2 regions of the Bacillus sp. JZ39 genome follow, and region 1 is predicted to be linked to the other one. Evidence: riboswitches for the same ligand, from Rfam matches in the RefSeq annotation. Region 1 holds a riboswitch; the other holds the start of a gene.
The links. Region 1 has a riboswitch for thiamine pyrophosphate ahead of thiC (phosphomethylpyrimidine synthase ThiC). Riboswitches for the same ligand answer to the same signal wherever they lie in the genome.
Positions count from the first base shown of each region.

Region 2: it holds a riboswitch for thiamine pyrophosphate, as region 1 does, so the genes downstream of both, tenA (thiaminase II) here and thiC (phosphomethylpyrimidine synthase ThiC) in region 1, are expected to answer to the same signal.

Region 1 is NZ_CP096389.1:922,822-930,219, reverse strand. It holds gene katA (catalase KatA) at 1-493, shown strand, start outside; gene senS (transcriptional regulator SenS) at 520-717, opposite strand; partial or broken gene M1D65_RS04805 (BBE domain-containing protein) at 1,030-1,200, shown strand; gene thiC (phosphomethylpyrimidine synthase ThiC) at 1,238-3,010, opposite strand; TPP riboswitch at 3,143-3,250, opposite strand; gene M1D65_RS04795 (Type 1 glutamine amidotransferase-like domain-containing protein) at 3,320-4,012, opposite strand; partial or broken gene M1D65_RS04790 (spore coat protein) at 4,054-4,325, shown strand; gene M1D65_RS04785 (hypothetical protein) at 4,410-4,613, opposite strand; gene spo0M (sporulation control protein Spo0M) at 4,755-5,531, shown strand; tRNA gene M1D65_RS04775 (tRNA-Leu) at 5,580-5,661, opposite strand; tRNA gene M1D65_RS04770 (tRNA-Leu) at 5,927-6,015, opposite strand; tRNA gene M1D65_RS04765 (tRNA-Cys) at 6,023-6,093, opposite strand; tRNA gene M1D65_RS04760 (tRNA-Gly) at 6,099-6,173, opposite strand; tRNA gene M1D65_RS04755 (tRNA-Gln) at 6,223-6,294, opposite strand; tRNA gene M1D65_RS04750 (tRNA-His) at 6,304-6,379, opposite strand; tRNA gene M1D65_RS04745 (tRNA-Trp) at 6,404-6,477, opposite strand; tRNA gene M1D65_RS04740 (tRNA-Tyr) at 6,483-6,567, opposite strand; tRNA gene M1D65_RS04735 (tRNA-Thr) at 6,590-6,662, opposite strand; tRNA gene M1D65_RS04730 (tRNA-Phe) at 6,668-6,743, opposite strand; tRNA gene M1D65_RS04725 (tRNA-Asp) at 6,756-6,832, opposite strand; tRNA gene M1D65_RS04720 (tRNA-Met) at 6,844-6,920, opposite strand; tRNA gene M1D65_RS04715 (tRNA-Val) at 6,930-7,005, opposite strand; tRNA gene M1D65_RS04710 (tRNA-Glu) at 7,015-7,086, opposite strand; tRNA gene M1D65_RS04705 (tRNA-Ser) at 7,121-7,212, opposite strand; tRNA gene M1D65_RS04700 (tRNA-Asn) at 7,218-7,292, opposite strand; rRNA gene rrf (5S ribosomal RNA) at 7,302-7,398, opposite strand, start outside.
Region 2 is NZ_CP096389.1:1,209,017-1,216,414, reverse strand. It holds gene thiF (thiazole biosynthesis adenylyltransferase ThiF) at 1-162, opposite strand, end outside; gene thiG (thiazole synthase) at 159-929, opposite strand; gene thiS (sulfur carrier protein ThiS) at 926-1,126, opposite strand; gene thiO (glycine oxidase ThiO) at 1,126-2,235, opposite strand; gene tenI (thiazole tautomerase TenI) at 2,219-2,836, opposite strand; gene tenA (thiaminase II) at 2,811-3,521, opposite strand; TPP riboswitch at 3,600-3,708, opposite strand; gene M1D65_RS06280 (monovalent cation:proton antiporter family protein) at 3,770-5,614, opposite strand; gene prpE (bis(5'-nucleosyl)-tetraphosphatase PrpE) at 5,849-6,583, shown strand; gene M1D65_RS06270 (RluA family pseudouridine synthase) at 6,596-7,398, opposite strand, start outside.

The DNA of each region.
Region 1 (7,398 bases):
TGGTATTGATGTTTCTCCTGATAAAATGCTTCAAGGCCGACTTTTTGCTTATCATGATGCACACCGCTACCGTGTCGGTGCAAACCATCAAGCGCTGCCAATCAACCGCGCACGCAACAAAGTAAACAATTATCAGCGTGATGGGCAAATGCGTTTTGATGATAACGGCGGCGGATCTGTGTATTACGAGCCTAACAGCTTCGGCGGTCCGAAAGAGTCACCTGAAGATAAGCAAGCAGCATATCCGGTACAAGGTATCGCTGACAGCGTAAGCTACGATCACAACGATCACTACACTCAAGCCGGTGATCTGTATCGTTTAATGAGTGAAGATGAACGTACCCGCCTTGTTGAAAATATCGTTAATGCTATGAAGCCGGTAGAAAAAGAAGAAATCAAGCTGCGCCAAATCGAGCACTTCTACAAAGCGGATCCTGAATACGGAAAACGCGTGGCAGAAGGCCTTGGATTGCCGATTAAAAAAGATGCTTAATGTAGAAATGCAAAAACCCGCTGTAGTCAGCGGGTTTTTTTATATTTAGTTACACATTGCGTATGCTTCTCATCAATCTTCATATAAATTTCTTCCATGAGTTCCGCGCTGTTTATAATCTCTCGTTTGTTTTTTTCAATCAGCAGCTCAAGCGGCAAAATCTGATTCCCGTAGGTTTTTCGCTTCCTGAATCGTTTTCTCCCCTTTTCTTTTTTGACTCCCATCAATAATCCCTCCTTTTTCATACAAAAAAGGCCCTTATCTAAAAGATAAGAGCCTTCGGTGTCCCGATCAGCGCGATAAATTTGAAAAATTTGTACTGACCATGTTAATTCATACAATACCGACCTGTCAACTATTTTTTGAGGGTATTGATACTATATCAGATTGCATCCCCGCTTTTTCCTTATACATTCTTATCCCCTGACGCATAAGCTAGAGAAACTAGAATACGAGAGAAAGAGATGTGGGTGTGTGGAAAAGACAAAATTGACCGGACGTATCGTGACACGGGATGATCCGGACTTTCGAGTTAAACGATGGGAGACTACGTAAATTGGCCAGATATCAAAATCAGAAACTGGCCAAGAACATATTACGGCGAAAACGTTGAACGACTCCGCCGTGTCAAAACGAAATATGATCCAGAAAATGTTTTCCGCTTTGAACAGAGTATTCCTCCGCTTCGACGCTCTCTGTTTTTCTAAAAAAATGAAGATGGAGCATTCTCCATCTTCATCTTATTTATTGATATAAATTGCTTCCCGTATCGACAAACTCTTTTGCTTTTTCTTTTAATCCTTTATTTATGGCTTCTGCTTCACTGAGATCGTTTTTCTTCGCATAATCCCGAATATCCTGTGAAATTCTCATGCTGCAAAATTTCGGACCGCACATGGAACAAAAGTGAGCGGTTTTTGCTCCTTCAGCAGGCAGGGTTTCATCATGGTATTCAAGGGCTCTCTCCGGATCAAGAGATAAATTAAACTGATCCCGCCAGCGGAATTCAAAACGGGCTTTCGATAACGCATCATCCCGGATTTGCGCTCCGGGATGCCCTTTTGCAAGGTCCGCAGCGTGCGCAGCGATCTTATATGTAATGACTCCTTCACGAACATCATCACGGTTTGGCAGCCCCAAATGCTCCTTCGGCGTTACATAACAAAGCATTGCTGTCCCATACCAACCGATCATCGCCGCTCCGATCGCTGAAGTAATATGGTCATATCCCGGCGCAATATCCGTTGTCAACGGCCCCAATGTGTAAAAAGGCGCTTCTTTACAAATGTCCATTTGTTTATCGACGTTCTCTTTGATTTTATGCATCGGAACATGTCCAGGACCCTCAATCATCACCTGAACATCATGCTTCCAGGCAATTTGCGTCAGCTCTCCAAGCGTCTCTAATTCAGCAAACTGCGCTTCGTCATTGGCATCAGCAATTGATCCGGGACGCAAACCATCCCCAAGTGAGAAAGCAATATCATACATTTTCATAATCTCACATATTTCTTCAAAATGTGTGTATAAAAAGCTTTCTTGATGATGAGCCAGACACCACTGCGCCATAATCGCTCCCCCGCGTGACACAATACCAGTTGTCCGTTTGGCAGTCAGCGGTACATACCTAAGCAAAACACCCGCGTGAATCGTAAAATAATCCACTCCCTGCTCTGCCTGCTCGATTAGCGTATCACGATAAATCTCCCACGTTAAATCCTCCGCTACGCCGTTTACTTTTTCAAGCGCCTGATAAATCGGAACAGTTCCCACAGGCACGGGGCAATTGCGGATAATCCATTCACGCGTCGTATGAATATCTTTTCCGGTAGAGAGATCCATCATCGTATCCGCTCCCCAGCGGATGGCCCACGTCATTTTTTCCACTTCTTCTTCAATGGATGACGTAACCGCTGAATTCCCGATATTCGCATTAATCTTCACATGAAAATTCCGGCCGATAATCATTGGCTCACTTTCAGGGTGATTAATGTTTGAAGGAATAATCGCCCGGCCGCTGGCTACCTCGTCTCTGACGAATTCAGGAGACACATGCTCACGAATGGCGATAAATTCCATCTCAGGTGTAATGATCCCCTTTTTTGCATAGTGCATTTGTGTGACATTTTGACCTGCCTTCGCCCTCAGCGGTTTCCGCTTTAATCCTGGGTAGCTTACGTTTGGATTTGCTTTTTTATAACCGTTATCTTCTGGTTTTATAGCCCGACCTTCATACTCTTCCACGTCACCGCGCTCTGTGATCCATTTTTGGCGGAGCGGCTTTAATCCTTCTTGAATATTAATGGTTACTTCAGGGTCCGTATACGGTCCGCTTGTATCATAGACACGCACAGGCGCGTTTTCCTCTTCGCCGAACGATCCCGTCGTCGGACTCAATAGGATCTCCCTCATCGGCACTTGGATGTCCGAAGAAGAACCCTCCACGTATACCTTCTTGCTGCCTGAAAAACTTGACATAATGGAAATGTTGGCTTGCTGCACTGAATTGTTTTGCATTACTTTTCCTTCCCCTCTCTACGTTTGAAAGGACAAAATCAAGCCCATAACCAGCACAAAAAACCGGATTCATATAAATGAACCCGGTTACAGTCAGAAAGAAACATATTATTGCCCAGCAAGACAATAACAAAAACAATTCCTCTACTTCCCCACGCTGGTACGAACCAGATCAGGTCCAAAGGGTTAAGAAGCTTACCTTCTCTCTCAGCCCGAAAGCGGGCACCCCCAGTAACTATTGATTTCGCACTCATCTTATCATAAAATCAATCTGAAAAAAAGAGGAATATAGATAATATTCAGCCAATTTCACCCTAAATATTTGACCGGCAACGGGATTTCAGCTATTTCATGTTCAGCCATCATCACCCGATATGCCTTTCCTTCCGACCTTGAACTCACAGTCTGAAACAGCTGATCATTTATGAAATGGAGAGCAGCCCCATCATCCGCTGCATAGCCACTGCATAAGAACTTGTTAGATATCAGCTGGTGGTATGCCGGTCTCCGATCCTTTTCCCCGTCATAATGGGGACAAAAGCTCCCTTGCAAAAAACCTAAACTTTTCAAACTTGTCAGCGGTCCGGCTGAATCCGTCACCCCTTCTTCAAACCAGCAGATCGCACCGGCACTTAATCCAGCTAAAACCACACCGTTCTTCCATGCTTCCCTAAGAATCTGGTCAAGCCCCCACTCTTTCCATAACACAAGTAAATTCCGCGTATTTCCCCCGCCAACATAAATCACGTCCATTTCCATAACAAAAGAAGTTAAATCTGTTGATGGCGGCTTAAACAAAGATAAGTGAGACGGCACACAATCCAGTGTTTGAAATGCATGATAAAACCGCTGAATATAGTTTTGGGAATCTCCGCTCGCCGTCGGCAAAAAACAAATACGAGGCTGCTCTCGTTTTGATTGATTGAGGATATATTGATCGAGGGACAAATTATCCGGCTCCATCGAAAAACCCCCGCCCCCCATCGCAATAATCTGCTTCATCATCACACCCCCCAACAAAATTTGTTGCTTATTATAGCATTTTGTATAGAAGCAAGAAACAAAGCCAAATACTTTCTTATCAGAGCTGCTAAAAAAACAAAGGGGGTGGTTTCCCATTGAACAAAGTCTTTGTCCCAAAGATATTCTTGATTTGTTAACAACAATAAAAACCAGCATTAACAAATACACTGTCGCAATAACAGAAGCCGAAAATCCCCACATCAGAAGAGCATTGCATGATCAATTAGATACAGCTGTGTATCTCCATGATGAACTGTCAGATTTTCTGTTAGAAAAGGGGTGGCTCGGGTGAGCAATTTCAAATCGATTCACTTTTATCTTGTAGCAAAAACCACAAAAAGAGACGGGATCTCAAAGATGAGATGCCGTCTCTTTTTTATTGCTCCACTCTTCTTAAAGCCTCATTTACCGTTTCTTTTATAAACGCGTCTTCACCGCTTAATCGGTCTAAACTGAGATCGCCGTTTCTCAGCCTTTCGGAAATATTGTTTATATCCTCCTCTACTGTGATTTGCAGCTCACCTGCCAAAAACATTCTGTGTAATTCATCTGCAACCAAACTTTCTTTATTCACTTCCATCCACTCCTTTATTTTCAATATTATTCTTAGTCTGTCCCTAGGCCGAGACGAATAATAGGAAAAAAGTATGAATCAAACGAATCTTTTTTCCTCCTTCTTGCGTATATCTGTTGAGAAAAAAGAAAAAGGGGAAGATCTAACATGTCATTTTTTAAGAAACTTGCGGCAAGTGCCGGAATTGGAGCTGCAAAAGTAGATACAATTTTAGAAAAAGACGCATATTTTCCAGGAGAAGAAGTACAGGGAACGGTACATGTCAAAGGCGGAAAAATCGCTCAGGACATCCGTTATATCGATTTACAGCTTAGCACACGGTATGTCATTGTAAAAGACGATGAAGAGCACCGGAAATACGCTACAATTCATTCTTTCCGGGTCACTGGTTCATTTACCATACAGCCTGGTGAAGAGCATCAATTTCCGTTCACATTCACTCTGCCTCTAGATACGCCGATGACTGTAGGGAAAGTAGAGGTTGCCGTGGTGACAGACCTTGACATTCAAGGCGGTATCGATAAATCCGATCATGACCGCATTTTCGTTGAAGCGCACCCTTGGATTGAAAATGTGCTGGAAGCAATCGAAAACCTGGGCTTCCGTCTTAACGAAGCAGACTGTGAACAAGCGCCCTACTTCCAGCGTCGTCTTCCGTTCGTTCAAGAATTCGAATTCGTTCCGACTTCCGGATATTATCGTCAGATGCTTGATGAATTAGAACTCATTTTCCTTTTAGACGAAGACGGTTTGGAAATCATTTTCGAAGTCGACCGCAGAGCAAGAGGACTCCGAGGGTGGCTGGAAGAGATGTATAATGACGAAGAACAGCTTGTACGCGTCCGTTTCAGCCAATCAGAGCTTGAAGATACAGAAGAGCTAGAAGAGGTGCTAGAAGAGATCCTAGACCAATACGCTGAGTAAGCATAAAAAATAAAAACCCGTTTCTGTTAAGAAACGGGTTTTTCAGTATACCGGTGGTCGGGGTCGAACCGACACTCCAGAAGGAACACGATTTTGAGTCGTGCGCGTCTGCCAATTCCGCCACACCGGCAAGTTTTACGTCGTATCTAACCGACGAATATAAATATATCATGGATCTCATAAAGTGTCAACGTATTTCAAAAAAGTTTTTTTGGAAATATAAAATAAAAGTGTTGAAAGACTAGCTATACAGCCGCTTTATAATAGGCCTCGAAACTTAACTTGTTATGATAAATCAAAGCATTAAAAAAATGATCTACTTATGTAGATCATTAATATGATTAGTTATAATGATAAAACACAAACACCAATTCAACTTACCATGTAAGTAAAATTGGTGCCGAGGGCCGGACTTGAACCGGCACGGTAGTCACCTACCGCAGGATTTTAAGTCCTGTGTGTCTGCCAATTCCACCACCCCGGCAATAAGAAGGCGACACCCGGATTCGAACCGGGGATAAAGGTTTTGCAGACCTCTGCCTTACCACTTGGCTATGCCGCCGTAATTGGAGCGGAAGACGGGATTCGAACCCGCGACCCCCACCTTGGCAAGGTGGTGTTCTACCACTGAACTACTTCCGCATTTTAAATGGACTTAATACATTATATGCAGTTGATATAAAAAGTGAGACTGGGCTAGCTGGATTCGAACCAACGCATGACGGAGTCAAAGTCCGTTGCCTTACCGCTTGGCTATAGCCCAATGATAATATGGGGCGATTGATGGGAATCGAACCCACGAGTGCCAGAGCCACAATCTGGTGCGTTAACCACTTCGCCACAACCGCCATAATCTCAAGATGTCATAAATTTGGCAGGGGCAGTAGGAATCGAACCCACACCGGAGGTTTTGGAGACCTCTGTTCTACCGTTAAACTATGCCCCTATAAATGGTGGAGGGGGGCAGATTCGAACTGCCGAACCCTGAGGGAGCGGATTTACAGTCCGCCGCGTTTAGCCACTTCGCTACCCCTCCACATTAAATTTTGAAAAAACAGTGCCGGCAAGAGGACTTGAACCCCCAACCTACTGATTACAAGTCAGTTGCTCTACCAATTGAGCTACACCGGCATAGGTGGTGGCTCGGGACGGAATCGAACCGCCGACACACGGATTTTCAGTCCGTTGCTCTACCAACTGAGCTACCGAGCCTAAGTATTTAAATGGCGGTCCGGACGGGACTCGAACCCGCGACCTCCTGCGTGACAGGCAGGCATTCTAACCAACTGAACTACCGGACCATTTTAAAATTTGGTTGCGGGGGCAGGATTTGAACCTGCGACCTTCGGGTTATGAGCCCGACGAGCTACCGAACTGCTCCACCCCGCGATGATATAATGGTGGAGGATGACGGGCTCGAACCGCCGACCCTCTGCTTGTAAGGCAGATGCTCTCCCAGCTGAGCTAATCCTCCATCATATAATGACCCGTACGGGATTCGAACCCGTGTTACCGCCGTGAAAGGGCGGTGTCTTAACCGCTTGACCAACGGGCCCAGACTTTCAATTGTAATTATGTATAAGTATAAGTGGCGGAGAGCAAGGGATTCGAACCCTTGAGACGGAGTTGACCGCCTACACGATTTCCAATCGTGCTCCTTCGACCACTCGGACAGCTCTCCAATAATGGCTCCGCAGGTAGGATTCGAACCTACGACCGATCGGTTAACAGCCGATAGCTCTACCACTGAGCTACTGCGGAATGAAGTCTGCCTGGCGATGTCCTACTCTCACAGGGGGAAACCCCCGACTACCATCGGCGCTGAAGAGCTTAACTTCCGTGTTCGGCATGGGAACGGGTGTGACCT
Region 2 (7,398 bases), 290 kb from region 1:
GGCAATTTTCACAGAGCCGACTCCCGCTCTCACCAGCATTTCTGCACTGGCTGTTCCGAGCGCGCCGGCGCCGATAATCACGGCGCGCGCTTCTTTCAATTTTTTCTGGCCGGATGGGCCGATCGGAGCAAACAGCTCCTGCCTTGAATACCTGCCCGTCATACAGGAAGACCTTCTCCCGGACTGCTTGCCGTTCCGTATTGCTTAAGCGGGATTCGGCCCGCCTCATAAGAAAGGCGTCCTGCTTCCACCGCGAGCTTCATGGCACGAGCCATTTTCACAGGATCGTCAGCTCCCGATACAGCCGTATTGAGCAGTACGCCATCCGCTCCAAGCTCCATTGCGTATGCCGCATCTTTAGGCGAGCCGATTCCAGCATCCACGATGACCGGCACTTTCGCCTGTTCAATAATAAACGACAGATTCAAAGGATTTAAGATTCCTTGTCCTGATCCAATCGGAGATGCACCCGGCATGATGGCATGAACGCCGAGCTCTTCCAGCTTTCTCGCCAGCACAACGTCATCCGACGTGTACGGGAGCACAATAAAGCCTTCTTCAAGAAGCTGTTCAGACGCTTTTAATGTCTCAACAGGGTCAGGCAGCAAGGAACGGCTGCATCCGATGACTTCAACTTTAATCATGTCACAAAGGCCTGACGCTTTCGCCAGCCTTGCAATCCGAACCGCTTCTTCAGCAGTGCTGGCGCCCGCTGTATTCGGCAAAAGCGTATATTTGGATAAATCAAGCTGTTCCAGAAAATTCGGCTGAGATGCTTCAAAGATGTTCATTCTCCGCACAGCAAATGTTAAAATATCAGACTCGGAAACAGCTACTGCTTCCTTTTGAATGTCAAACGATGGGTATTTCCCCGTGCCCAGCAGCAATCTTGATTGAAATGATTTTCCGCCAATTGTTAACATGCTCATCCGCCTCCTACAAAATGGACAATTTCAATGACATCACGATCACAAAGCTCAACCTCGTGATAGCGTTCTTTCCCGATTATTTCTTTATTTCTTTCCACGATAACAATTTTATTTTCAAGCTGATAAGACGCCAACAGGTCTTGAATTGTACCTGTGTCTTTTTCCCACTTCACGTCTTTACCGTTCAGCTGTAGGATCATATCTGAATCGCCTCCTTGCGATCAATTCGGAATGCGTGCAGCCAGTCTTGGTTGACCTCTTTATTCATGATGAGGTCACTGATCAAAGCGCCCGTTGCGGGAGCAAGCAGGATCCCATTTCTGAAATGGCCCGCCGCAAATAAAATACGGCTGTCCTCAGGATGTCTGCCGATGTACGGTTTTCCATCCTTTGTTCCCGGCCGGAGTCCCGCCCAAAAACGATCCACCTTCATATTCTGTATAGCTGGCAGCATCGTTTTTGCTTTTTTCATAACCGATTCCAATCCGCCAAGATCCGGTGTTTCACTCCAGTCTCCCGGCTTCATTGTCGCGCCGACAACCAGTTTGCCGCTTTTTCTCGGTACGATATAGCAGTGATCATGGTAAAGCGTTTTTGTCAGCGGGATATCATCATTCCAAACGGACAGGCACTCCCCTTTTACAGGGAGAAAAGCATTGTTCAGTCCGAGCTGTTTAAAAAACATCCCGCTCCACACTCCGCTGGCAACGACAACATGATTAGCCCATACGTCTCCGCTAGGGGTCTTGATGGACAGGGCTTCACCGTCACGTTCGACATGCAGGACAGGCGTATGCTCAAAAATCTCCGCCCCAAGCATTTTTGCTGCTTTCACATATGCCTTGCAAACAAAATAAGGCTCCACATGCACATCCTCCTGAATAAAAGATGCACCAAAGATGTCACCAGACGCATACGGCTCTTTTTCTAACACCTCTTCTTTTGAATACCAGCTGACAGAGTCCAAATCGTCCATCTGTCTCAGCTGCAGCACATCTTCTTCAGAAAATGCAAGCTTAAACATACCGCCGTTATGCTGCCTGATATCCACACCAGATAATGCATAAAGCTCTTCTCCAAGACCTTTGTACAGACGCTGACTGTGCATGGCGAAATCAAAAAACGCGTCACGTTCCTCGCATTCGGCATGGGCGCCCAGCATTCCGGCAGCGGCACTTGTCGTTCTGCCGCCCATTGTTCCGCTTTCAAACAATGCGGTGCTTTTGTTTTCCTTTGCCAAATGATAAGCAATCGCGGAACCGATAATTCCGCCTCCAATCACCACTGCTTCATAATGCCTTTTCATAGCGCATCTCCTTTAGCTTGCGGGAATATCGTCTGGCTGCTTCCAAGGGCTCAGCGGAAGAGAAAATTCCTGACATAACAGCAATGCCGTCTGCCCCTGCTTGTTTTACGTCTCTTAACCTGTCCGGCGTCAACCCCCCGATGGCTATAACCGGGATGGAAATCCGCTGTTTGATATCTGACAGCAAAGATACTCCTCTGCCTTCAAGACCCTTTTTGCAATCCGTTTCAAACACATGGCCGAACAGCACGTAGTCCGCGTCTTCCTTTTCTGCTTGAACCGCTTCCTCCAGTGAATGCACCGACCTCCCGATATGAAGGTGTGGAAATCTGGCTCTGACCTGCTTTGGTGAAAAGCTGCCGCTTGGCAGCTGCACGCGGTGAATAGTAGAGAAAAGCGCAATATCCACGCGCCCGTTCATCACCAGTTTTCGTTTATCTATACCGCCTTCAAAAATAAGCTCGAGCAGTTTCAAAATATCCGCCGCCGATTTTGAGCGTTCCCGAATATGAATAAAATCAACTTCATTCTGAATCGTAATGATGATTCTCGCTAGCTCTTCTACCGGCTTGCTGTCATCCGTTATGGCGTGAAGCTCCACATTCCTCCACCTCTTTTATGGCGCTGTCAGACCAGCCTTCTTTTCGATAGGCCATTCCCCAAAATTGATATTCATAGTAGCTGGAGATGACAAAATTCTCTTTCATCTTGGCACGCACTTCCTCCGTGCTGTTTTCCGCCAGCTCATTAAAGCGGTTGATTTGCTCCTCGACCTGTTGTCTAAACCAATCACCGCCATATGTGCCAATCCACTTCTGATAAATTGGATGCCCCGGATCACAATGCAGCAATTTCTCACCAACCTCGTAATAGAGCCAATAGCATGGCAGCAGGGCCGCTAAGATTTCAGCGAAATTCCCGCTCAAAACCGAACGGTACATATGGGATGTATAAGAGTACGCAGTAGGAGACGGCTTAAACGCCTTACGCTCTTCCTCGCTGATTTCCAACAGCTCGGCAAACTCCCGATGAAGCGCCATTTCCGCCTCATATGTACCTTGGGCATGGCTTGCCATCCGCCCCGTTGTATAAAGGTCCTTCGCATAAGCGGCGCCAAATGACTGCACCTTTGCAAAATGCGTTAAATAATAGGAATCCTGAAGTACGTAGTATTTAAAACGGTCAATCGGAAGCGTTCCGTCACCGATTCCTTGAACGAACGGATGGACAAAGCTCCCCTCCCACCATTCTGCGGCTGCACTGCGGCATTCTTCTGAAAACTTCACAAATCATTCCCCCTCTGAAAATAAAAAAACCACTTTCCCGCAAGGAAAAGTGGTTTGGAATTGGCATAGTAAAATAACACAAATACCGCTCCACTTCCCTACGCAGGTCTGAACCTGTTCAAGTTATGAGGGTCTAAAAGTCACACTTTTATCTCAGCCCTTATGAAGGACACCCCTAGTGGTTAAACGAATACATATTGAATTGTTCTGCACCTCTATATTAACACGAATCCTTATTTGGTCAAGATTTATCCTTCCAATGTTTTCTTAAGATCCGTTACGTACCCCCGAGATCCGGTGACAATTAAGCGATCTCCCAATTTCAGCCTAGTATCCCCATGAGGAACAATGCTGTCCACACCTCTGAAAATCCTGACAAAGATGACGTCGCCTGTTAAAGGGAATTCCCGTAAAATGACACCATCATATTTACTGTTCTCCATATTAATTTGATACAGCGAAGACTCTTGGTTCGTGAGCAGCTTCATGACGCCAGGCGCTTCTATCAGTGCGCGAAGCAGCGTTTTTGTCGACAGCAGAATAGAAAAGATGCTGATTCCCTGCTCCTTCAAAGCTGCTTCATGCTCCGGTGATCCTACGCTTGCAATGACTCTTTCTGTGCCTTTTTCTTTTGCAAGTAATGCAATGTCTGCATTCATATCTTCTTTCCCGGTCGCCACAACGAGAATATCCGTTTCAAAAATGCCGAGTGATTCAAGCGTCTCGTGTTCATAGTCAGAAATTGTTTCAACAGCAAACACTGATTCTGACAGCTTTTCCTCCGCATTCTCTTGGTAGACGTGTACAACACGCACGTCATACTCTTCCTCTGGCAATTCAAGTGTAACAGGCAAAGTCATTTGATTGGCGCCAATGAACGTAATCATCTTTTTCTCCTCCGGCTGCTCTTCCCGTTTGTATAATTTTTTAAAACAGATCGGCGTAAAAATACTTGCAATGACAGCTACTAAAATTAGCGCTCCTGACATATTTGCACTGATCACGTGAAGCTGCTGGCCGATTGTTGCAGCGGCAATCACGAGCGAAAGCGTTGATGTCAGCAGGAAACCAGACGCGAAAATGGTTCGGTTATCATACCACTTCTTTAAGTACATGACAGGAATGATTTTGCTGACTAACAGCGCCAGCAGCAGGAGCGGAATCATGATTAAAATTGTTTTATCCTGGAAAAGAGTCCAAATATCAAGCTTCACACCGACCATCACGAAGAAAATCGGTATTAAGAACCCATAACCGAATGAGTCCAGCTGCTGAACAAGTTCTTTGTTTGGCGAAAGCAGGGAAACAAGAACCCCCGCTAAGAAAGCGCCGAGAATATTTTCCGCCCCAAGTGATTCAGACAGGGCAACGAGTACAATAATTAACGTAAAAATGGCACGCGTCCCGATCTGGATCGTCCCTTTTGACATGGATTGAACAAAAGAGCGATGTTTGAAGACCCGGCCGAAAAAGTAAAGCACCACTCCGGCCGCAAACAGAATCATCAGGAGCCACATGTTTCCGCTGTCCTCTCCGTATAAAGAAGAAAAAACAGCAAGAAGAATCATCGTGGCCAAATCAGCAATGACAGCAACAAGTAAAATAATCTGCCCGATATTCGAATTCATGATCCGTTCTTCTTTTAATGTTGGAACGACAACGCCTAATGAAATCGTTGAAATAATCAGGGTCATCAAAAATGCATTTTGGATAAATCCGGCCAAGACGAACCCATAGGACAAGAGCAATGATAAAATAAAAATACCGACGAAAATAACAGATGCCGCAGCAAACGTATTCGGCGCTTCCTTGCCATTCGGCAGGAACTGCTTTTTCTTTCCTTTCTCAAACGACGAAAAATCAATTTCAAGCCCGCTTAAAAACATTAAAAAGATAAATCCGAGCATAGAGAGTGTCTGGAGCCAGGTGTCACCCTCCACAACTAAATTAAGGCCGCTTTTCCCAATAATCAGCCCCATAATGATTTCAGCAACAACAACCGGGATGCTGAGTTTAAACCGATGCAAAAGGATGGGTGTCAAAAATGCAACGATAAGTACAACAACTAAAGATGCGACAGATGTATGCGCCATAATCAGAACCTCCTTTTTAAGTCAGGGTTATGCTAGTTCTCACTCAGAGAACAAAACCTCATTTTTAAAAAACATAACGCGATTTTAACAAGGGTGATGATGAAAAATAAAGTGATAAGGTCTTAATCCTGTTTAGAAAATGATTCTTCTTCTATAATTTGCACATAAAAGCTTGTGATGACTCACAACACTTTGCTTCATAATAAATAAAACAATCGGTAAGGAGGATACCGCATGGCTTACGATATCATCAGCGATATTCATGGCTGCTATGACGAAATGACTGCATTAATCCAAAAGCTTGGCTATACAATCAAAAATGGAGTACCTATCCATGAAGAAGGCAGGGTGCTTGTTTTTGCCGGAGATTTAACTGACAGAGGGCCCAAATCGATAGAGGTCATCCGATTTGTAGCCGGCGCTTACGAAAAAGGCGCTGTGCGTTATGTCCCGGGAAACCATTGCAATAAATTATATCGTTACTTAAAAGGAAATCCGGTAAAAGTGATGCATGGTCTCGAAACAACAGCGGCAGAGCTTGAGGAACTTTCTAAAGATGAGAGAAAATCAGTCAGCGAACAGTTTATGAAGCTGTACGAAACAGCGCCGCTTTACGACATCTTACATAATGGAGAATTAGTTGTCGCCCATGCTGGCATAAGAGCTGACGATATCGGCAAATATACCCGGAGAGTGAAGGACTTTGTGCTTTACGGTGACGTGACGGGTGAAACATATCCGGACGGCAGACCCGTCAGACGTGATTGGGCGGCAGCCTATAACGGAAAGGCTTGGGTGGTATACGGTCATACACCTGTGAAAGAGCCTCGGAAGGTCAATCGCACCATCAACATTGATACAGGCTGCGTGTTCGGAAATCAACTGACAGGCTTTCGCTTTCCAGAAATAGAAACCGTCTCTGTTCCAAGCTCCCTGCCTTACGACGAATCAAGATTTCGCCCCATATAAAAAAGGAGAGAATCAATGATTCTCTCCTTTTATCAGTTTTCTCATATCCTGAGGCAGTGGAGCATGAAACGTCATGTTCTCCTGTGTCAGCGGATGGATAAACGAAAGATGCTCGCTGTGCAGAGCCTGCCGGCCAATTTCCTGTCTCGTTCCGCCGTACAGTGTATCGCCGCACAACGGGTGCCCGAGATAACTCATATGAACACGAATTTGATGGGTTCGTCCAGTCTCAAGCTGCAACGTCACCGAGGTCATATCGTCATTTGCACATGTGACGTAAAAATGCGTAACAGCCTTCTGGCCGTCTGGCGTTACCGTCCGTTCAATTATACTGTCAGGATGTCTGCCAATCGGAGCATCGACTGTTCCCTCCATCTGTGCCATCCGCCCGTGAACCACTGCCGCATACCGGCGTTTCACAAGGCCGTTTTTTTGCGCAGACGATAAAATGGAGTGGGCAAATCGATGCTTGGCAACAAGCATGACACCTGATGTATCCCGGTCTAACCGGGTGACAAGATGAACTGTCGCCCTCACTCCGGTTGTTTGATAATGATCAATAATTCCATTGGCAATGCTGCCGGAGGGGTGCTCTCTCGAAGGGATTGATGACACATACGGCTGCTTGTTTATCACAAGCACATGTTCATCCTCATAAAGGATATCGAGCGGAACAGGCTCTGCCAACAGCGTCTCGCTCACCTGCTCCTCAGGAAACTTCACGATAAGAAGATCTCCCTCTTTCAAAACGTATTTGACCGTCACATGCTCACCGTTAATCTGCAGGTCGCCCCCGCCAAACTTAATATCGGTCA